One region of the Clostridium kluyveri DSM 555 genome, then DNA from elsewhere that is predicted to be linked to it. Evidence: predicted binding sites of a transcription regulator. Region 1 holds the regulator's gene; the other holds the start of a gene.
What was found. Region 1 encodes Rex, which represses fermentation and respiration genes when NADH is low (regulators of the CRP and FNR family bind a similar motif). Its sites were predicted from a motif close to ATTGTTAANNNNTTAACAAT; they were not measured.

Region 1 (11,808 bases):
AATATTTTAAAAATTTCAAGGCAGATAGTAGACAAATGACTAAATATATAATAGGAACTATATCAGATCTGGATTTTCCATTATCACCGTCTATGAAAGGAGAACGTGCTGCGGAATATAATATAAAGCATATAACCTATGAGGATTTACAAAGGGAAAGGGAAGAAATATTAAATACTAAAGAAGAAGATATAGTTGCTTTTGCAGATCTGATTTATCATATTATGAGTAAAGATAATATATGTGTCATGGGAAATGAAGATACCATAAGAGAGAATAAAGACATATTTGAAAATTTAGTAAATCTATTTGAATAAATTATTATAAAATATACAATTAATTTAGTGGTTAAATTCCACAGTGTAATAATTTTATTTATACTGTGGATTAGACTTTTATCCGAAGGCGGGAATTAGCTAATACTTCTACCTTCTTTAAAGGAATAAGCACTGCTGTGCGCCTTTATAAGTTTTTTAAAGGTTCAGATGGAGATAAGCATTTCTCTATAGCAAACTCCACCTGAACCTTTGAATCACTTGATATTATTATAAAGTATTTTTAAATAACTAGGAGGGACATTATGGCATTAGCAAATGTTAGTATACAGGTTTTGCCTGTAGTTGAAGAGATAAATTTATACAAAGTGGTGGATAAGGTTATAGAATATATAGATTCTTGTGGAGTGAAGTATGAAGTGGGGCCTATGGAAGGTGAGTTAAGTGAGCTTTTAAAAATAGTAGAAGCTGCACAGGAAATATGTATAAAATGGGGTGCATCCAGAGTGGTATCTGTAGTGAAAATAGATTATAAACCACAGGGAGTTACTATGGGAGAAAAAATTAAAAAATATAGATAATAGGTCAGAATATTTTTCAATTCGAAGTATATGAACTGTATTATCCATTGTATAAATGAGTATAATATAATTTTTATGGTATGATTAATGCTAAAATTTAGTTGAAAAATAGCAGCTTATGATTTAATATATAGAGTATATAAAGGATATGGTGGTGGGTGAAACCATGAGGAAAATATTATTAGTAAACGATTGTAAACTTGAAAGTATTATTATGAAAGATAAACTAATAAATATGGGCTATGAAGTGGAAATTTCTAATGAGTATGGTGTCTTTTCAAAAGTTAATAAATTTAATCCAGAAGTTGTTATAGTAAATTTTGTGATGAAGGAGATTACTGGAGATAAACTTATAGAGAAAATAAAAATCAAAAATCATAATATTGTCTGTATCCTTTCTTCCTGTGATAGAATAAATTTAAAAGATTTTAAAGGAAAAGGCGTAGATGAGGTTATAAATACACCTATAGAGGAAAAAGAACTTTCTATGCTGATAAATAAAGCTATATTAAAGTATCAGGTAAAGGATGCTGATTCCGAAGATAATAGAATTGACCATAAAGAAAATAATAAAATTGAACATAATAATGTAGTAGCTATATTAAAAAAAGTAATTTTGTTTTGTCCTTATTGTGGAGGAAAATTAAAAAATGGAAGTAATTCTTTTGTATTTTGTCCATACTGCGGTGAAAAAATATAATAGAAATCATGGAGGAAATTAGTGCATATTCTAACGCCCTCCATATCTGTATCTTAAAACATTTCTTCCCATGTATTATATAAATCATCTAGTTTATTTTGTGTAATTAAAATTTCTGAGTGTATTTCACTACTTTTATTGGGATCTGAATAAACTTCCTCTAGACATAGTTTCTGTTGTAGCTCTAATATATAATCTTCTAACTTTGATATTTGGTCTTCAGTAGTTTTTATGAGAAGATTTTTTTTTCGTTGATTTTTTTCATAATCTTTTTTTCTCTTTTTATCATGCCGTGTTTGAGTTTTAGTCTTTGAAATACTTATCTCCTCTTGAAATCTCAAAGGATTTTTTTTCTTTTCTGTATAGTAGGTATAATTACCTACATATTCTTTTATTTCACTTTGGCTTAATTCATATATTCTGTTTATTGATTTATTCAAAAAATATCTGTCATGAGATATTACAAGTATAGTACCATCATAATCCAGTAAAGCTTCCTCTAAAGCTTCCCGAGAAGCTATATCTAAATGATTTGTAGGCTCATCCAGAAGCAAAAAATTAGATTTAGACAGCATTAGTTTTAATAGATTTATTCTGCATTTTTCTCCACCACTTATGGAAGAAATTTTTTTAAATACATCCTCCCCTGTAAATAGAAAACTGGCTAGTGCATTTCTAATTTCGGTAGTAGTAAGTTTTGGGAACTTATCCCATACTTCGTCTATTATAGTTTTTTCAGGATCTAAATCAGATTGTTCCTGATCATAATACCCTATTATGATATTTTTACCTAATTTACAAATCCCTGTATTGGATTCTATTTGTCCCATGATTATTTTAAAGAGAGTGGTTTTACCACAGCCATTTTTACCTACAATTGCTGTTTTATCCCCTTTTTTTACTTGGAAATTTACGTTCTGGAATAATAATTTCTCATTAAATCCTTTACTTAAGTTTTCCACATAGAGTACATCATTACCGCTATTTATCTCAGTTTTAAATATTATATTTTTAATTTTTATATCTTTATCTGGAGGAGGCAGCCTATCCATTTTATCCAACATTTTTTGACGGCTTTCTGCTGCTCTTATGCTTTTTTCTCTATTAAAGGATCTGTATTTTTCTATAATTTCTTCCTGCTTTTTTATTTCCATCTGTTGTATGTTATACGCTTTTAATTGAGTCTCGTAGTTCTTTTTTTTAAGCTTCAAAGAGTTAGTATAATTTCCATTGTAAAAATTTATATGACCATTTATAAGCTCCATAGTTGACTGTGTTATAGTATCTAAAAAATATCTGTCATGGGATATTATAATTATGGTTCCTTTATAAGATTTTAAATAGTCTTCAAGCCATTCTATAGCTTCTAAATCCAAGTGATTAGTAGGCTCATCTAGTAAAAGTATATCCGGTTTTGTTAAAAGCAATTTACAAAGGGCAACTCTTGTCTTCTTACCTCCACTTATTATGCTTATAGGATCATGAAATTCATTCATGGAAAAACCTAGTCCTGTTAAAATTTTATTTATTTCTGCTTTATAGGTGTATCCTCCTCTATTTTTATAAAGTTCTGAATAGGTAGTATAATCGTTAATCAATTTGTTTCTATAGTCTTCATCTTTGGAATCGTAGGGCTCATTCATTAAAGTTTCTAATTTATTTAATTTATTCTCTAAGTCAGTTATGGCTTGAAATACGGTGAGCATTTCATCGTATATGGTATTTGAAGAATCAAGTGATAAATGCTGGGTCAAATAGCCTATTGTTTTAGTCTTATCTATAAACATATCTCCACTATCTGGAGCTATATTATTAGTTAAAATTTCAAACAGGGTAGACTTTCCAGCTCCATTTGGACCTATTAGTGCTACACGATCTTCTTCGTTTATATTGAAAGTTATATTTTCTAATATGACATCTATTCCATAACTCTTATGAATATTTTTACAGCTTAAAATAATCATAGCAATAACACCTTCCTCAATTTAATATTTTACTATGTAAAATGATTTTTTTATAGATTTTATTTAAAATATAGAGAGTATTTATTGATATAATAGAAATCATTGATATAATAGATGTAATATAAATATTATAAAGATTGAAAAACCTTAATAAAAAATATAAAATAATAAAAAATAGGAGATTAACATATGTTATAATTGAGATAATACTATATAGGAATAAAATTGAATTATGAACTTATAGTATAATTTATTTTGATATATAAATTTTAGTATATAATTAAAACATATAGTTATGGATATGAGGTGCGGTATGGATAAGAAAAAAGATATATCAATGTCTGTTATAAAGAGACTGCCTAAATATCATAGATATTTAGGCAACTTAATGAGAAATGATGTAGATAGGATATCTTCAAAGGAGTTAAGCGAAAAAATAGGATTTACAGCTTCACAAATAAGACAGGATTTAAATTGCTTTGGAGATTTTGGTCAACAAGGATATGGGTATAATGTAAGTGAATTATACAGCCAAATGTGCAATATACTTGGACTTACGAAAGTATATAGAACAGTTATAATAGGCGCAGGGAATATAGGGCAAGCTATATCTAATTACATCGGTTTTGAAAAATTAGGTTTTGAATTAAGAGCTATATTTGATATAAATCCAAAGCTCATAGGTATCAGTATTAGAGATATTGAAATAAGGGATATAGATTATTTGGGTGATTACCTAAGAGAAAATGTTATAGATATAGGTATAATATGTGTTCCTAGTAATAATGGTCAAAAGGTTTGTAATATTTTGGTTAAAAATGGAGTAAAAGGTATATGGAATTTTGCTCCGGTGGATCTTATTGTACCAGAGGATGTAAAAGTAGAAAATGTTCATTTAAGTGACAGTTTATTGACCTTGAGTTGTCTCCTGAATGATATAGAATGATCCTTAAAGTTATATATTTTTATCGTAAATGCTAAAATGAAATATTAAATAAAATTTATTTAATATTTTATATTAATTTATATTGAAATATATAAGGTTAAGGTATATAATAATAAATGAAGTGAAAACTTCAATTATTTTTAAGTGTATTTGTGATATTATTAACAATACTTTGTTAATGTTACTTTTAAAAGGTTTAGGAGGGAGGAGTAATATGGAATTTAAAAATATCATTCTTGAAAAGGATGGAAATGTGGCTTCAATAACGTTGAATAGACCTAAGGCATTAAATGCATTAAATGCAGCAACTTTAAAAGAGATAGATGCCGCAATAAACGACATTGCTGAAGATGATAACGTATATGCTGTGATAATTACTGGGTCAGGTAAAGCTTTTGTAGCAGGAGCAGATATAGCTGAGATGAAAGATCTTACTGCAGTTGAGGGAAGAAAGTTTTCAGTTCTTGGCAATAAAATATTTAGAAAATTAGAAAATTTAGAAAAACCAGTTATAGCAGCTATAAATGGATTTGCACTGGGTGGTGGCTGTGAATTGTCATTGTCTTGCGATATAAGAATAGCTTCATCAAAGGCTAAGTTTGGTCAACCAGAGGTTGGTCTTGGAATTACTCCAGGGTTTGGAGGTACTCAAAGACTTGCAAGAGCAATAGGCGTTGGTATGGCTAAGGAACTTATATATACCGGAAAAGTAATTAATGCTGAAGAGGCATTAAGAATAGGTTTGGTAAATAAAGTAGTTGAGCCAGATAAATTATTGGAAGAAGCTAAAGCTTTAGTAGATGCTATTATTGTTAATGCACCTATAGCTGTTAGAATGTGTAAGGCTGCTATAAATCAAGGACTTCAGTGTGATATAGATACAGGTGTAGCTTATGAAGCAGAAGTATTTGGGGAATGTTTTGCTACAGAAGATAGAGTAGAAGGAATGACAGCATTTGTAGAAAAAAGAGACAAGGCTTTTAAAAATAAGTAATTTAATATTATTATAAATCAGATAAATAACTTAATTTAAGATTATAAATTAATAACTCACGTTTAAATTGTGATCTTTATTTTGATTAAAGGTTTACAAATAAAGGTTTACAAGAAATAATAAATAAAAGATATGTGCTATATTTAGTATGAAAACTATTTAGGAGGTAAAATAAATGGATTTTACATTAACAAACGAGCAAAAATTTGTAGAACAAATGGTAAGTGAATTTACTGAAAATGAAGTTAAACCTATAGCTGCTGAAATAGATGAAACAGAAAGGTTTCCTCTTGAGACAGTAGAAAAATTTGCTAAATACGGAATGATGGGTATGCCTTTTCCAGTTGAATACGGCGGCTCAGGTACAGATTATTTATCCTATATAATAGCAGTAGAAGGACTTGCAAAGAGTTGTACTTCATCATCAACTATATTGTCAGCACATACTTCACTTTGTGCAGCACCTATTTATGATTGGGGTACAGAAGAACAGAAACAAAAATACTTAGTTCCTCTTGCAAAGGGAGAAAAACTTGGAGCATTTGGTTTAACTGAACCTAATGCAGGTACTGATGCTGCTGGACAGCAGACAACAGCTGTTTTAGAAGGGGATCATTATGTATTAAATGGACAAAAAATATTTATTACAAATGGTGCATATGCAGATACTTTTGTAATATTTGCAATGACAGACAGAAGCAAGGGTACAAGAGGAATAACAGCATTTATAGTTGAAAAAGATTTCCCTGGTTTCTCCATAGGAAAATCTGAAGATAAGTTGGGAATTAGAGCTTCCTCAACTACAGAACTTATATTTGAGAATTGCATAGTTCCAAAAGAAAATATGTTAGGAAAAGAAGGAAAAGGATTTACTGTAGCAATGCATACTCTTGATGGAGGAAGAATTGGTATAGCAGCACAAGCGTTAGGTTTAGCAGAAGGCGCATTAGCTGAAGCACTTAATTATATGAAAGAAAGAAAACAATTTGGAAAAGCTCTTTACAAATTCCAGGGATTAGCATGGATGGTTGCAGAATTAGATACTAAAATAGAAGCTGTTAAACAACTTGTTTATAAAGCAGCAGTAAATAAACAAATGGGTCTTCCATATTCAGTGGAAGCTGCAAGAGCTAAATTAGCTGCGGCTACTGTAGCTATGGAAACAACTACTAAAGTTGTTCAAATCTTTGGTGGATATGGATTCACTAAGGATTATCCAGTAGAAAGAATGATGAGAGATGCTAAGATAACTGAAATATATGAAGGAACTTCACAAGTACAAAAGATGGTTATTTCAGCAAATTTATTTAAATAAATAGGAGGAGTTCATAATGAAAATAGTAGTTTGCTTAAAGCAAGTACCAGATACAACTGAAGTTAAAATAGATCCAAAAACAGGAACATTAATAAGAGAAGGCGTTCCATCAATAATAAACCCAGATGATAAAAATGCACTTGAAGAATCAATTGCTTTAAAAGAAAAAGTAGGGGGTACAGTTACAGTAGTAAGCATGGGGCCTCCACAGGCAGTGGATGCACTTAGAGAAGCTCTAGCTATGGGAGCTGATGAAGCAATATTAGTTTCAGACAGAGCTTTTGCAGGAGCAGATACTCAAGCTACTTCCTATGCATTAGCAGGAGCACTTAAAAATTTAGAATATGATTTAATATTTGCAGGAAGACAAGCTATAGATGGAGATACTGCACAGGTTGGACCTCAAATAGCAGAAAAATTAGGAATACCTCAGATAACATATGTAGAAAAAGTTGATGTAGATGGAGATACTTTAACAGTTCAAAGAGCTTGGGAAGATGGATATGAAGTAGCAAAAATTAAAACTCCATGCATGTTAACTGCTATAAAAGAGTTAAATCAACCAAGATATATGAACATGAAGAACATATTTGAAGTTTTCAAGAAAGAAGTTAAAATATGGAGTGCTGACGACTTAGATGTAGATAAAAATAAACTTGGTCTTAATGGTTCCTGCACAAAAGTTAAGAGATCACATACAAAAGAAGCAAAAGGAGCAGGAGAAATCGTTAATAAACCAATAAAAGAAGCAGTAGCATATTCAATTTCAAAATTAAGAGAAAAACATGTCATTTAATATATAGGAGGGGTTTAGAATGAACTTAGCAGAATACAAAGGCGTATGGGTATTTGCTGAACAAAGGGATGGAGAACTACAAAAAGTAGCACTTCAATTAGTTGGAAAAGGAAGAGAATTGGCAGACACTTTAGGAGTAGAATTAACTGCTGTATTACTTGGTAGTGAAGTAGATGATTTGGCAAAAGAATTAGTTGCATATGGAGCAGACAATGTTTTATACGCAGATAGTCCTCTTTTAAAACATTATACTACAGATGGATACACTAAAGTAATAGATGAACTTATAAAAGAAAGAAAACCAGAAATATTACTTATAGGAGCTACATTTATCGGAAGAGACTTAGGACCAAGAGTTGCAGGTAGAGTTTTTACAGGTCTTACAGCAGACTGTACAGGACTTGATATAGATGAGGCAACAAAAAATTTGATGATGACAAGACCTGCATTTGGTGGAAACTTAATGGCAACTATAGCTTGCGAAAAAACAAGACCTCAAATGTCAACAGTAAGACCAGGAGTTTTTAATGCGCTTCCAAGAGATGCTTCAAGAACTGGAAAAATAGAAAAAATAGCTGCAAATGTTGCAAAAGATGACATCAGAATTGAAGTGCTTGAAGTAGTTAAATCTGCTGGCGATACAATAGATATTTCAGAAGCAGATGTAATTGTATCAGGTGGAAGAGGACTTGGTGGTCCAGATGGATTCAAAGTTCTTAAAGAATTAGCAGATTTATTAGGTGGAACTATAGGTGGATCCCGTGCAACTATAGATGCTGGCTGGATAGATAAGAGCTATCAGGTTGGACAAACTGGTAAAACAGTAAGACCAGGTCTTTATATTGCATGCGGAATATCAGGTCAAATACAACATTTAGCTGGTATGCAGGATAGTGGATTTATCGTAGCTATCAATAAAGATGAAAACGCTCCAATGATGCAAGTAGCGGATCTTGCAATTGTAGGAGATTTATATAAGGTTGTTCCAGAATTTGTAGAACAAGTTAAAGCTTTAAATCTTTAATTGATTTTATAAATATTTATAATCTATAAATAGTATTTCTATGTGTTAGAAACCTCCCCTGCAGTATCAATATAGTATTGCAGTGGAGGAAACTATATGAATAAATGCTTTTATTTTAAGCATACTAATTTTAATTTATTACTAAAATTCAATCATATTAAATTTTTAAGGAGGAGTGACATATATGAGTATTAAAAGTGTAGCGGTTTTAGGTAGTGGAACTATGTCTCGTGGAATTGTGCAGGCTTTTGCAGAAGCAGGTATAGATGTAATTATCCGTGGAAGAACTGAAGGTAGTATTGGAAAAGGTCTAGCAGCAGTAAAGAAAGCTTATGATAAAAAAGTATCAAAGGGGAAAATTTCCCAGGAAGATGCTGATAAAATAGTTGGAAGAGTAAGTACAACAACTGAACTTGAAAAATTGGCTGATTGTGATCTTATAATAGAAGCAGCATCAGAGGATATGAATATAAAGAAAGACTATTTTGGAAAATTAGAAGAAATATGCAAGCCTGAAACAATTTTTGCTACTAATACTTCTTCATTATCTATAACTGAAGTAGCAACAGCTACAAAGAGACCAGATAAATTCATAGGAATGCATTTCTTTAATCCAGCAAATGTTATGAAATTAGTTGAAATCATAAGAGGTATGAATACTTCACAAGAAACTTTTGATATTATAAAAGAAGCTTCCATTAAAATAGGAAAAACTCCTGTAGAAGTTGCAGAAGCTCCAGGATTTGTTGTAAACAAGATATTAGTACCAATGATCAATGAAGCAGTAGGAATTTTGGCAGAAGGAATAGCTTCAGCAGAAGATATCGATACAGCTATGAAATTAGGCGCTAATCACCCAATGGGTCCTTTAGCATTAGGAGATCTTATTGGACTTGATGTAGTTCTTGCAGTTATGGATGTACTTTATAGTGAAACTGGAGATTCAAAATATAGAGCTCATACATTACTTAGAAAATATGTAAGAGCAGGATGGCTTGGAAGAAAATCAGGAAAAGGATTCTTCGCTTATTAAAATTATGTGATTTAGATAGATTTAAATGTATTTTAAGTAATATTTAAATTATAATAATTAAAAAGAATTTTGGGCTAATTAATGATTAGTCTAAAATCTTTTTTTAATTATATAGTTTTTTATAGTAGTGAAATTATTTTGGTAGTATGATATAATATAATAAAGGGCTTATGTTTGAAATTAGATTTAAGTCTTAAAGTTAAACGTTTTATAATAGTTATTAGTTTTTTCAGATGGGGTGAATGGAATGTATAAAATTGTAGACAAACAAGCTCTTGCACCTAAGATATATTCAATGGATATAGAGGCGCCAAGAGTAGCTAAGTCCTGTCTTCCAGGGCAATTCATTATAGTTATAATAGATGATAAGGGTGAAAGAGTACCTCTTACCATTTGTGACTATGATGCAGAAAAAGGAACAGTAAAGATAGTATTTCAAACAATGGGTGCATCAACACAAAAATTGGCGAAATATGAAAAAGGAGATTCTATTAGAGATTTCGTAGGGCCTTTGGGAATGCATTCAGAATTTCTGGACGAGGATTTAGAAGAACTTAAGAAAAAGAATATTATATTTGTAGCAGGAGGAGTAGGAACAGCTCCAGTTTATCCGCAGGTGAAATGGTTAAGTGAGCACGGAGTAAAAGCTGATGCTATAGTAGGTTGTAAATCTAAGGACCATTTACTTTTGGAAGAAGAAATGAAGGCTGTAACAGATAACCTATATATAGCTACTGATGACGGAAGCTATGGATATAAAGGATTTGTTTCAGACAAACTTAAGGAACTTCTAGATGATAAAAAAGGTAAAAAATATGATTGTGTAGTTGCTATAGGGCCAATGATTATGATGAAGTTTTTATGCAAACTCACAAAAGAATATGATTTAAAAACTATAGTAAGCTTAAATCCAATAATGGTAGATGGAACTGGTATGTGCGGAGCTTGTAGGGTTACAGTAGGTGGAGAAGTTAAGTTTGGATGTGTAGACGGACCGGAATTTGACGGACATTTGGTTGATTTTGATGAAGCTATGAGAAGACAAGCTATGTATAAGACCGAAGAAGGAAAGAAAATTCTCCAAGCAGAAGAAGGAGACACCCATCATGCTAAGGGATGTAATTGCGGAGGTGACAAATAATGGCTGTAGATAGAATGAAAAGAGTACCAATAACAGAACAGGATCCAAAAGTTAGGGCAACTAATTTTGATGAAGTATGTCTTGGATATACTGAAGAAGAAGCAGTACAAGAAGCATCAAGATGTTTAAATTGTAAAAAACCAGGATGTGTTTCAAAATGTCCTGTTTCAATAAGCATACCACAGTTTATTGAACAAATTAAAAATAAAGATTTTGAAGCAGCAGCTAAAGTTATAGCAAAATCCAGTGCGCTTCCTGCAGTCTGTGGAAGAGTATGTCCACAGGAAAGTCAATGTGAATCAAAATGTGTACTTGGAATAAAAGGAGAAGCTATTGCAATAGGAAAACTTGAGAGATTTGTAGCTGACTGGTCAAGAGAAAATGATATAGACCTTTCAGATAAAGAAGCACCAAAGGGTAAAAAAGTAGCGGTTATAGGAAGTGGCCCTTCAGGACTTACCTGTGCAGGGGATTTGGCAAAACTTGGATACGATGTTACTATATTTGAAGCACTTCATGAAGCAGGCGGAGTTTTGGTTTATGGAATTCCAGAATTTAGACTTCCAAAAGATACTGTAGTAAAGCATGAAGTAGAAAACGTAAAAAAATTAGGTGTTAAGATAGAAACAAATGTAATAATAGGAAGAACTATTACTATAGACGAACTTGTAAAAAATGAAAAATTTGATGCTGTATTCATAGGCTCCGGTGCAGGACTTCCAATGTTTATGAATATACCAGGAGAAAATTTAAATGGTGTATTTTCAGCTAACGAGTTCTTGACTAGAAGTAATCTCATGAAGGCATTTAAAGATGATTATGCTACACCAATAAAAGTTGGTAAGAAAGTTGCAGTAATAGGCGGAGGAAACGTTGCTATGGATGCAGCTAGAACGGCATTGAGATTGGGAGCAGAATCATATATAGTATATAGAAGATCAGCAGAAGAAGTTCCAGCAAGGGCAGAAGAAGTTCACCATGCTAAAGAAGAAGGAGTACAATTCCATCTTTTAACTAACCCTATAGAAATATTAGGTGA
Region 2 (11,808 bases), 670 kb from region 1:
AAATAAGGTTTGTGGTTCAGGACTTAGATCAGTAAGTTTGGCAGCTCAGGTTATAAAAGCTGGAGATGCTGATATTGTCGTAGTTGGTGGAATGGAAAACATGTCTGCTGCTCCATATGTACTCCCAAAAGCTAGATGGGGACATAGAATGGGAGAAGGAAAAATAGTTGATGCTATGATAAAAGACGGACTTTGGGAGGCATTCAACAATTATCACATGGGAATTACAGCTGAAAACATAGCAGAAAAATGGGGTTTAACAAGAGAAGAGCAGGATGAATTTTCAGCAGCGTCCCAGCAAAAAGCAGAAGCAGCTCAAAAAGCAGGTAAATTCAAAGATGAAATAGTTCCAGTAACTGTTAAGATAAAAAAGAAAGAAGTAGTTTTTGATACTGATGAGTATATAAAACCAGGAACAACTGTTGAAACACTGGCAAAATTGAGACCAGCATTCAAAAAAGATGGAACAGTTACAGCAGGTAATGCTTCAGGAATAAATGATGCAGCAGCAGCTTTAGTTGTGATGAGTGCAGATAAGGCAAAAGAACTTGGAATTAAACCACTTGCAAAGATTGTTTCCTATGGAAGTGCAGGATTAGATCCGACAATAATGGGATATGGTCCTTTCCATGCAACAAAAGCAGCACTTGAAAAAGCTAACTTGTCAGTTGCAGATTTAGACTTAATAGAAGCAAATGAAGCATTCGCTTCACAGAGTTTGGCAGTAGCAAAAGATTTAGAATTTGATATGAGCAAAGTAAATGTAAATGGAGGAGCAATAGCTCTTGGACATCCAGTTGGAGCATCAGGAGCAAGAATACTTGTTACATTACTTCATGAAATGCAGAGAAGAGATGCAAAAAAAGGTCTTGCAACATTATGTATAGGCGGTGGAATGGGAACTGCTTTAATAGTAGAGAGATAAATAAAAAATGTTACTTTAAACATGTAAAATAGATGATTTAGACTGTCGGCAAAATTTGTCGGCAGTCTTTTATTTTTGTTGTATTTAATCATTTCTTTTTATATTTGCAAATAGATTCTATTAAAACAAGTGAAAGTGAGCTAGCAAAGAAAAATGTTAATACTATAAGAAAAGATACTGACGAATACAAATTCTATTGTTATATTTTGATCGTGGATGTTCGTCAATAGAATTAATGGCAAAAAATCTATCTTTATTGAAATGGGATCCTTCTACTATTTTTTTGATTTCAAATAATTAATTAACGCTTTATTCAAGCTATATTTTTCTATGTTTATTTTTGGGAATCAAACACTTAAATGTAAATTTATTTGATTTTTTAGTTTGAAATGTTTTAAAATAAAGCATATTTGCTTATTTTAAGTCAATATGTTTATATATGATTAAATAGCTTAAAAAACAGTGTAAAAGCTGTCCATAAATATATATGTTTGCTAAACTTTGTTTTTTTTTTAACAATGCATATTGATAAAAAATTAATTAATTAGTATAATTAATATATTAGAATTGTACGAATTAATTAAATTATTTTGAATAATGATGTTTAAGGTATAAACTTAAATAATTGTGAAGTAACATCATACAATTTCATCATTTATAAAAATTTTTTAATGAACTAATATAGTTTATATTTAAGAATATGAGCACTAAGATTCAAAACACTTGAAATTTAAGTGATTTATAACTTTACTAAAGATTTAAGTTTAAATAAATTTATTTTAGGAGGGTTCATTTTATGAAAGATGCAGTTATTGTAAGTGCAGTAAGAACAGCTATAGGGAGTTTTGGTGGAACTTTAAAAGATATTTCTGCTGTAGATTTGGGGGCAATAGTTATAAAAGAGGCTGTAAAAAGAGCAGGTATAAAACCAGAACAAGTAGATGAAGTTATATTTGGAAATGTAATACAGGCAGGTCTTGGACAAAGTCCAGCGAGGCAAGCTGCTGTAAAAGCAGGCATTCCTGTAGAAGTACCAGCGTTTACACTAAATAAGGTTTGCGGTTCAGGACTTAGATCAGTAAGTTTGGCAGCTCAGCTCATAAAAATTGGAGATGATGATATTGTTGTAGTTGGTGGAACAGAAAACATGTCCGCTGCACCATATCTACTTCCAAAGGCCAGATGGGGACATAGAATGGGAGAGGGAAAATTAGTTGATGCCATGATAAAAGATGGACTTTGGGAAGCATTTAACAATTACCACATGGGAATTACAGCTGAAAACATAGCAGAAAAATGGGGAATAACAAGAGATATGCAGGATGAATTTGCATTAGCATCCCAACAGAAGGCAGAAGCAGCCATAAAGGCAGGAAAATTTAAAGATGAAATAGTTCCAGTAACCGTTAAGCAGAAAAAGAAAGAAATAATTTTTGATACTGATGAATTCCCTAGATTTGGGACAACTATAGAAGCATTAGCAAAATTGAAACCATCATTCAAAAAAGATGGAACAGTTACAGCAGGTAATGCTTCGGGAATAAATGATGCAGCAGCAGCTTTAGTTGTAATGAGTGCAGATAAGGCAAAAGAACTTGGAATTAAGCCTCTTGCAAAGATTGTTTCCTATGGAAGTAAAGGATTAGACCCAACCATAATGGGATACGGACCTTTCTATGCAACAAAGTTGGCACTTGAAAAAGCTAACTTGTCAATTGCAGATTTAGACTTAATAGAAGCAAATGAAGCATTCGCTTCACAAAGTTTAGCAGTAGCAAAAGATTTAGAATTTGATATGAGCAAAGTAAATGTAAATGGAGGAGCAATAGCTCTTGGACATCCAGTTGGCTGCTCTGGTGCAAGAATACTCGTTACATTACTTTATGAAATGCAGAGAAGAGATGCGAAAAAGGGACTTGCAACATTATGTATAGGGGGAGGAATGGGAACTGCACTAATAGTTGAAAGATAATTTTATATAATGGATTATATTTGTAGTCTAAAATAAAGAACAAAGTAAGTATCGTAATGATTACTTGCTTTGTTTTTTTATTAGAGTAAGTTTTATTTACATAATAATTTTAATTTTGTTTTTAACTAGAGCATGTCTGAAAACTTAAAATTTGATAAAAACCAGATTCTTGGCAGAATTAAGAAAAAAACTGGAGATTGATATTATGGCATGAAAACGATATGAAATGTCAGATAAACAATGGATTCAAAATTTTGGGAGATAAGGTGTACGGCATAAAGGAAATACGGAAATATATTTCATCCAAAGGGGGTATCGTACACAATTCCTCCCAAGTCTAATAGTCAAAATCCATGAAAATGTGATTGATACCTCTATAAAGAACGTCATCTAGTTAGAATGCTTTTTTAATAAAATAGGCTGTGCAGATAAGTGTAATAATATTCATAAAAGTTAATATAAGTAATATAAAATCTCTATTATTTTATAAAATATCGTATATTATGGCATTTACAGTTAAAATATCAAAATATAAATGAATAAGTCAAATATAAACGGAAATATTCATATATACTTCTGTTTATATGACTTTGTGTTTTTTTTAACAAGAAATATTGATTAAATATCAATTAACTAGTATAATATAATTGTGTGAATTAAATTGCTTATTTGAAATAATCAATATTTTAAATAGGTTTAGATAATTGTGAAATTCGTATGGGAGATTTCAGGATTTGTAAAAGTTTTCTTAAGATAAATGCGACATTTTTGTAAAAATTGTAATGATAATTAGTTAAAATTATGAAATTTAACATAATTGTAATTTTACAATAATCTGAATGTAAAATATCATAAAAAATAAATTATAGGAGGATTTGTTATGAGAGAAGTAGTTATTGTAAGTGCTGTAAGAACAGCGATAGGAAGTTTTGGGGGAACTTTAAAAGATGTTTCTGCTGTAGATTTAGGAGCTATAGTTATAAAAGAAGCAGTAAAAAGAGCAGGTATCAAACCAGAACAAGTAGATGAAGTTATATTTGGAAATGTAATACAAGCAGGTGTTGGACAAAGTTTAGCAAGACAATCAGCTGTATATGCAGGTCTTCCAGTAGAAGTACCAGCTTTCACAGTGAATAAGCTTTGTGGTTCAGGACTTAGAACAGTAAGTTTAGCAGCTAGTCTTATCAGCAACGGAGATGCTGATACAATTGTAGTTGGTGGATCAGAAAACATGTCTGCATCTCCATATTTAATTCCAAAAGCTAGATTTGGATATAGAATGGGAGAAGCAAAAATATATGATGCTATGTTACATGATGGACTTATAGATTCATTCAACAACTATCACATGGGAATCACAGCTGAAAATATAGCAGAAAAATGGGGAATAACAAGAGAAGATCAAGATAAATTTGCATTAGCATCCCAACAGAAGGCAGAAGCAGCTATAAAAGCAGGAAAGTTCAAAGATGAAATAGTTCCAGTAACTGTAAAAATGAAAAAGAAAGAGGTAGTTTTTGATACTGATGAAGATCCAAGATTTGGTACAACTATAGAAACATTAGCAAAATTGAAACCTGCATTTAAGAGAGATGGAACAGGAACAGTTACAGCAGGTAATTCTTCAGGAATAAATGATTCATCAGCAGCATTAATCTTAATGAGTGCAGATAAAGCAAAGGAACTTGGAGTTAAACCAATGGCAAAATATGTTGATTTTGCAAGCGCAGGATTAGATCCAGCTATCATGGGATATGGACCATATTATGCAACAAAAAAAGTGCTTGCGAAAACTAATTTAACAATAAAGGACTTTGATTTAATAGAAGCAAATGAAGCATTTGCAGCTCAAAGTATAGCAGTAGCAAGAGATTTAGAATTTGATATGAGCAAAGTAAATGTAAATGGAGGAGCAATAGCTCTTGGACATCCAGTTGGCTGCTCTGGTGCAAGAATACTTGTTACACTACTTCACGAAATGCAAAAGAGAGATGCAAAGAAAGGTCTTGCAACACTTTGCATAGGTGGAGGACAAGGAACCGCTGTAGTAGTTGAAAGATAATTTAAACATATTTTAAATATTTAAGAGAGAAAATAAAGAAAGTATTGATTTAATGCTTTCTTTATTTTTACGTGTCATTAAATATTTATTATCATATAAAATTTTAAATATACAGATTTAATGAGTAATTACTGCAAAATATAGCATTAATTTACTTAGATTAAAGAAAAATAAACAATTTAGAGAAAAATCAAGCTTTTAGATTATATTTTTAGGGTATATAATTAAAGTTGTATGCTGACAAAAGCTGTGTATTATATTAGCTGTAAAGGATTAAATAGTATTATAAATTTATTACATACCTTAGTAAAAGTATGTAATAAGCTTTTGAAATTTTCTATATTATGATAAAATATGTTTAAAAACAGTAATCTAATTTTTAATATGTACTTATTCGTAAAAGGAGGAATTGATGAATAGAGATAGTTTAGGAAATACAAAGATGGTATTTTTAATTAATGTACTAATAGGTATATTGTTAGCGGGTTTATCACAGTTGTTTTTCAAGAGATATGGATTATTTATTCTACTTGGAATGTCTATAGCTATGTTTAATTTTTTTGTTAACAATATACTAGGTAGGTCAATGCTACATAAATTTAAAAATTCATCGGCATTTTTATATCTTATAGGTTTTATTATTAGAATTATGATTGCTACAGGAATAGGGTATATTACTTTTAGATACAACAAATATAATGCAATAGCATATCTGTTTGGCTACACTTGTAATCTATTAGGCATATATATATATTTAGCTTTTGAAAATAACAAAACATAAACGTATAAATAATTATAGAAGGGATGTGATGAAGTGGAACACTTTTCGCCATTGTTTTCAATACATTTGGGATCATTTGATATTCCTATAACTTCTAGTGTTGTGGTACAATGGGGTATTATTTTAATTTTAGCTGTCTTAGCAAAGTTTTTTACACGAAATATGCAAAGACTGCCCGATGGAAGACAGAATGTTGTTGAGATGATTGTTGAGGCAGTACAAAATCTAGTTAAAAATAATATGGGAAAAGAGTACATATCATTTGTGCCGTATATAGGAACTCTTGCAATATATATATTGGTAATGAATATTGCACCAGTAATTATAGGATTAAAAGCTCCTACGGAAGATCTGAGTGTTACATTAGGCTTAGCACTTATAACTTTTGTATTGGTTCAATTTAATGCCATTAAAAAAACTGGATTGAAAAATTATTTTATAGGTTATACTAAACCAGTTGTAATGTTATTGCCCCTTAATATTGTAGAGAGATTAGTTCTTCCAGTGTCTTTAAGTCTCCGACTGTTTGGAAATTTAACTGCGGGAGCTGTAATTATTGGAATAGTATATGAAGGATTAGGAAATATCGCATGGTTCTCACAGTTTTTAATCCCCATTCCTTTACATGCTTTCTTTGATTTATTTGATGGCTCAATACAGATGATAGTATTTGTTATGTTAACAGTAATGAATATAAGAATTGTTGCTGAACACTAATATATTTAATTTTTTAATATTTAATTTATTTTGAAGGAGGATTTTTATTATGAATTTGGATTCACAATCATTTATATCAGGCATGGCAGCTATAGGAGCAGGATTAGCAGCTATAGGATGCTTAGGTGGAGGTATTGGAATTGGTATCGCTACGGGAAAGGCAGTTGAAGGTGTTTCAAGACAGCCAGAGGCAAGTGGTAAAATATTAAGTATGTTCTTTGTAAGTGCAGCCTTGTCAGAAGTAACAGCTATTTATTCCCTATTGATAGCTCTTATTTTAGCATTTAAAGTTTGATTTTATTATATACCTCACCAAATTTAGACATACATTTTAGAGGGGAGGATTGAAGTTTAACATGCAAGTTAATTGGGTTACAGTTGTTATAACAATAATAAATTTTGTTGTATTATACATTATCTTAAGGCATTTCTTCTTTAAACCAGTTGATAATGTACTTACCAGTAGACAACAGGAAATTAATTCAAAGATTAAAAATGCCTATGAAAATGAAAAAAAGTCCAAAGAGTTGGTTACCAAACATGAGGCATTATTGAAAGGCTCAAGAGAAGAAGGTAAAAATATTGTTGAGGGTTATAAAAATAAGGCAGAACAAATTTCAGAAAATGTATTAAATGAAGCACGCAGGGAAGCACAGTTAATACTAGACAGGGCGAAGAATGAAGCAGATAGAGAAAGAGAAAAAGCCCAGGATGACATAAAAAATCAAGTGGTAGATTTAGCTATTTTAGTGTCATCGAAAGCCTTAGAAGGATCTATTGATGAAGAACAACATAGAAAACTTATTAAGGACTTTATAGCTAAGGTAGGTATCTAAAAAGATGTATGAATATTTAGATAGAAGATACGCTCTTGCACTTTATAAAATTGCAGAGGAAAAGGGAAAAGTTGAAGAATATTTAGAGGAATTAAAGGATGTTACAGATATAATAAATAATGATACTCAATTTTTAGAATTTATAGAGCATCCTGAAATTAGTACTGCTGAAAAGAAAAAAACATTTATAAATGTTTTTAAAGGTAAAATAAGTGAAGATATACTTTCGTTTTTACTAATACTTATTGATAAAGGAAGAATTAATCAATTGTATAGTAAGCTTAAAGAAATGGGAAAGATATATCTTGAAAATCATAATACAGTTATTGCTACAGTAAAAACTGTTATTCCTTTAGAAGATGATGAAAGGGAAACTCTAACTGAAAAATTAAGGAGAAAGTTTAATAAAGAAGTTTTGATTAAAGAAGAATTAGATCCTGAAATAATAGGTGGAGTTTATGTTGAAGTAAATAATATGGTTATTGACGGAACTGTAAAATCAAAGCTTTCTGAAATGAAAAAAATAATGCTTAAAGGAGAACAGAGGTGAGCCTATGAACGTAAAACCTGAAGAAATAACTTCAATTATAAAAAGTCAAATAGAAAAATATGAAAAGAAAATAGAGACAGTTGATTCAGGTACAATAATTCAAATTGGTGATGGTATTGCTAGAGTTTATGGTCTTAATGGATGTATGGCAGGAGAACTTTTAGAGTTTCCTAATGATGTTTATGCTATGGCTCTAAATCTTGAACAAGATAATGTAGGCTGTGTTCTTTTAGGTTCTCAGGAGGGAATAAAGGAAGGGAATACAGTAAAGAGAACAGGTAAAGTTGTAGAAGTACCTGTAGGAGAAAATATTATAGGAAGAGTTGTAAATTCATTAGGACATCCTATTGATGGCAAGGGCGCTATTAGTACTACTGAAACTAGAGCTGTAGAGCTTGTGGCACCGGGGGTTATAACCAGGCAGGCAGTTAAGCAACCTTTGCAGACAGGAATAAAGGCTATAGATGCTATGATACCAATTGGCAGAGGACAAAGAGAACTTATAATAGGAGATAGGCAGACTGGTAAAACTGCTATTGCCATGGATACCATAATAAATCAAAAAGGAAAAGATGTAATATGCATTTATGTAGCTATAGGACAAAAACAATCTACAGTAGCACATATAGTGAATAATTTGATAGAGACAAATGCCATGGATTATACTATAGTGGTATCTGCAGCTGCTTCTGAATCAGCACCGCTTCAATATATTGCTCCTTATGCAGGCTGCTCCATGGGAGAATATTTTATGAATAAAGGAAAAGATGTGCTTATAGTATACGATGATTTATCTAAGCATGCAGTGGCATATAGGGCTATGTCTTTGTTACTTCGAAGACCACCGAGAAGGGAAGCATATCCGGGAGATGTTTTCTATCTCCATTCAAGGCTCCTAGAAAGAGCTGCCAAACTTTCAGATAAGTTGGGAGGAGGATCACTTACAGCACTGCCTATAATAGAAACACTGGCAGGAGATGTTACCGCATATATACCAACTAATGTTATTTCTATAACGGATGGACAGATATTTTTAGAAACAGAACTTTTTTATTCCGGTCAAAGGCCTGCTATAAATGCGGGTATATCTGTATCTAGAGTTGGAGGTAATGCACAAATTAAAGCTATGAAGCAAGTAGCAGGTACTCTTAGAATAGATTTGGCACAATATAGGGAACTTGCATCTTTTGCACAATTTGGCTCCGATTTGGATAAAGAATCAAAGAGAACTCTTGAAAAAGGTAAGAGATTAACAGAAATATTAAAGCAGCCTCAATATAAACCAATGGCTGTGGAAAAACAAGTAATGATATTGTTTGCAGCCAGCAGAAATTACATAATGGATATACCGGTAGAAAGAATATCAGAATTTGAAGAAGAATTTCTTGATTATATGGATACCCATCATAGAGAAATAGGAGATGAAATAAAGGAAAAACAAGTTATATCTGATGAATTAAGTGATAAACTTAGAAATGCTATAGAAGAATTCAAAAAAATATTTTTAATAGAGGGATAGGTATATTTATCTCAGGGAGGTGAAATATGGCAGGAGCAGGACTTGTTACAATCAAAAGAAGAATAAAATCAATAACCAGCACTCAAAAAATAACCAAGGCCATGGGACTTATCGCCACCTCTAAACTTAGAAAAGTAAGAAAAAAACTTGAGGCAAATAATAAATATTGCGAGCTTTTTAGTTCTATTGTAAATGAATTAGCAATGGAAGCTGAACAAAATAATATTTATATAAAGGGTAATAAAAGCAATAAAAAATTATATATAGCTTTGAATTCTGATACAGGATTGTGTGGAGGATTTAATGCTAATGTGGTAAATGAGTTAAATTCCATAAGGTCAAAAGAGAAGGAAGATTTCCTCTTAATAACCATGGGACAAAAAGGGAAAATGTATTTTAGAAGACTCAATTATAATATAGAATCAGAATACATAGACATTCCGGATGTTCCTACAATAAAAGAAACAGAAGATGTAGTATATAAAGCATTGGAGCTTTATAGAAATGGTGAGATTGGAGAAATCAATATAGTATTTACTAAGTTTATTTCAACTATTAAACAAAATGTGATTGTTGAAAAATTACTTCCCTTAGAGGTTAAAAAAGTGGAAAAAAGAAATTTTATCGTGAAATTTGAACCATCTGCGGATGAAATGATAGAAGATATAGTGGAACTTCATCTAAGACAAAAATTACTTAATTGTATTATAAACTCAAAAGTTAGTGAACAATCTTCCAGAATGACGGCGATGGATGGAGCTACTAAAAATGCAAATGATTTATTAGATGAACTAAATCTTCAATATAATAGAGAAAGACAAACTGCTATAACGCAGGAAATAACCGAAATAGTTGGAGGAGCAGAAGCTCTAAAGTAAGGAGGGATGTTCATGTCTAATATAGGCAAAGTCGTTCAGGTTATAGGACCTGTAGTGGATATAAAATTTGATGAAGAAAACCTTCCAGATATATATAATGCCATAAGTATAGAATCGGGAAATGCAAAAATTATTACGGAAGTAGCACAGCACTTAGGTGATGATATAGTAAGAACTATATCTATGGAGAGTACAGATGGGTTGATGAGAGGCATGGATGCTTTAGATATTGGAGCACCTATATCTGTGCCTGTTGGAAAACCGGTTTTAGGGAGACTTTTTAATATGCTAGGGCAGCCTATTGATGAAAATGGAGAAGTAGAAGCAGATGAATATTCTCCTATTCATAGACCGGCACCAAGTTTTGAGGATCAATCTGTTAAACCTGAAATGTTTGAAACAGGTATCAAAGTTATTGATCTTATTGCACCATATCAAAAAGGTGGTAAAATAGGATTGTTTGGTGGAGCAGGTGTAGGTAAGACAGTTATTATACAAGAACTTATAAATAATATTGCAAAAGAACATGGTGGATTATCTGTCTTTACGGGTGTAGGAGAAAGAACTAGAGAAGGTAATGACTTATACTATGAAATGCAGGAATCAGGAGTTATAAATAAAACTGCCTTGGTATTTGGGCAAATGAATGAACCACCAGGTGCAAGAATGAGAGTTGCACTTACAGGGCTTACTATGGCGGAACATTTTAGAGATGAAGGACAGGATGTACTTTTATTTATAGATAACATATTCAGGTTTACTCAAGCAGGTTCGGAAGTTTCGGCATTACTTGGAAGAATACCTAGTGCTGTTGGATATCAACCCACACTTGCCACAGAAATGGGTTCTCTTCAAGAAAGAATAACTTCTACAAAACATGGATCCATTACCTCTGTTCAGGCAGTATATGTTCCGGCAGATGATTTAACAGATCCGGCACCAGCCACAACTTTCACACATCTTGATGCCACTACGGTGCTTTCAAGGTCTATATCAGAAATTGGTATTTATCCTGCAGTTGATCCGCTAGCTTCAACATCAAGGATACTCGATCCTAGAGTTGTAGGGGAGGAACATTATAAAGTAGCTTCAGATGTTAAACATATACTTGAAAGATATAGTGAACTTCAAGATATTATAGCAATTTTAGGCGTAGACGAACTTTCAGAAGAAGATAGATTGGTGGTTATAAGAGCAAGAAGAATACAGAGGTTTTTGTCACAGCCATTTTCTGTGGCAGAACAGTTTACAGGATATGAAGGAAAATATGTACCTATAAAAGAAACTATAAGAGGTTTTAAAGAAATACTTGAAGGTAAGTACGATGATTTACCAGAGACAGCTTTCCTGTTTAAGGGAAGTATAGATGAAGTTATTGAATCTGCTAAAAATATGGTGAAAAGTTAAATGTGTGTTGAAAAGGATAAAGTGTAGGTACTTTAAAAAGGAGAATTAATATGGCAGAAGTTCTGAAATTAACTATCCTTACTCCTGATAGAGAATTTTATAAAGGAGAGGTATTAGAAGTAATAACAGATAGCATTCAAGGTAATATAACTATTCTTCCG

Region 2: a site for Rex is predicted at 1,426-1,445, ahead of CKL_RS17990 (acetyl-CoA C-acetyltransferase). Genes of this name have one in related genera too.

What each region holds. Positions count from the first base shown of each region.
Region 1 covers NC_009706.1:428,489-440,296, forward strand. The annotation lists gene CKL_RS02220 (insulinase family protein) at 1-317, shown strand, start outside; gene CKL_RS02225 (thiamine-binding protein) at 581-856, shown strand; gene CKL_RS02230 (response regulator) at 1,023-1,556, shown strand; gene CKL_RS02235 (ABC-F family ATP-binding cassette domain-containing protein) at 1,610-3,520, opposite strand; gene CKL_RS02240 (redox-sensing transcriptional repressor Rex) at 3,834-4,466, shown strand; gene CKL_RS02245 (short-chain-enoyl-CoA hydratase) at 4,681-5,460, shown strand; gene CKL_RS02250 (acyl-CoA dehydrogenase) at 5,636-6,775, shown strand; gene CKL_RS02255 (electron transfer flavoprotein subunit beta/FixA family protein) at 6,792-7,571, shown strand; gene CKL_RS02260 (electron transfer flavoprotein subunit alpha/FixB family protein) at 7,591-8,595, shown strand; gene CKL_RS02265 (3-hydroxybutyryl-CoA dehydrogenase) at 8,819-9,628, shown strand; gene CKL_RS02270 (sulfide/dihydroorotate dehydrogenase-like FAD/NAD-binding protein) at 9,876-10,769, shown strand; gene gltA (NADPH-dependent glutamate synthase) at 10,769-11,808, shown strand, end outside.
Region 2 covers NC_009706.1:3,727,675-3,739,482, reverse strand. The annotation lists gene CKL_RS17995 (acetyl-CoA C-acetyltransferase) at 1-925, shown strand, start outside; gene CKL_RS17990 (acetyl-CoA C-acetyltransferase) at 1,722-2,897, shown strand; gene CKL_RS17985 (acetyl-CoA C-acetyltransferase) at 3,778-4,959, shown strand; gene CKL_RS17980 (ATP synthase subunit I) at 5,372-5,740, shown strand; gene CKL_RS17975 (F0F1 ATP synthase subunit A) at 5,774-6,457, shown strand; gene atpE (ATP synthase F0 subunit C) at 6,507-6,752, shown strand; gene CKL_RS17965 (F0F1 ATP synthase subunit B) at 6,814-7,293, shown strand; gene CKL_RS17960 (F0F1 ATP synthase subunit delta) at 7,298-7,843, shown strand; gene atpA (F0F1 ATP synthase subunit alpha) at 7,848-9,362, shown strand; gene atpG (ATP synthase F1 subunit gamma) at 9,389-10,240, shown strand; gene atpD (F0F1 ATP synthase subunit beta) at 10,253-11,647, shown strand; gene CKL_RS17940 (F0F1 ATP synthase subunit epsilon) at 11,698-11,808, shown strand, end outside.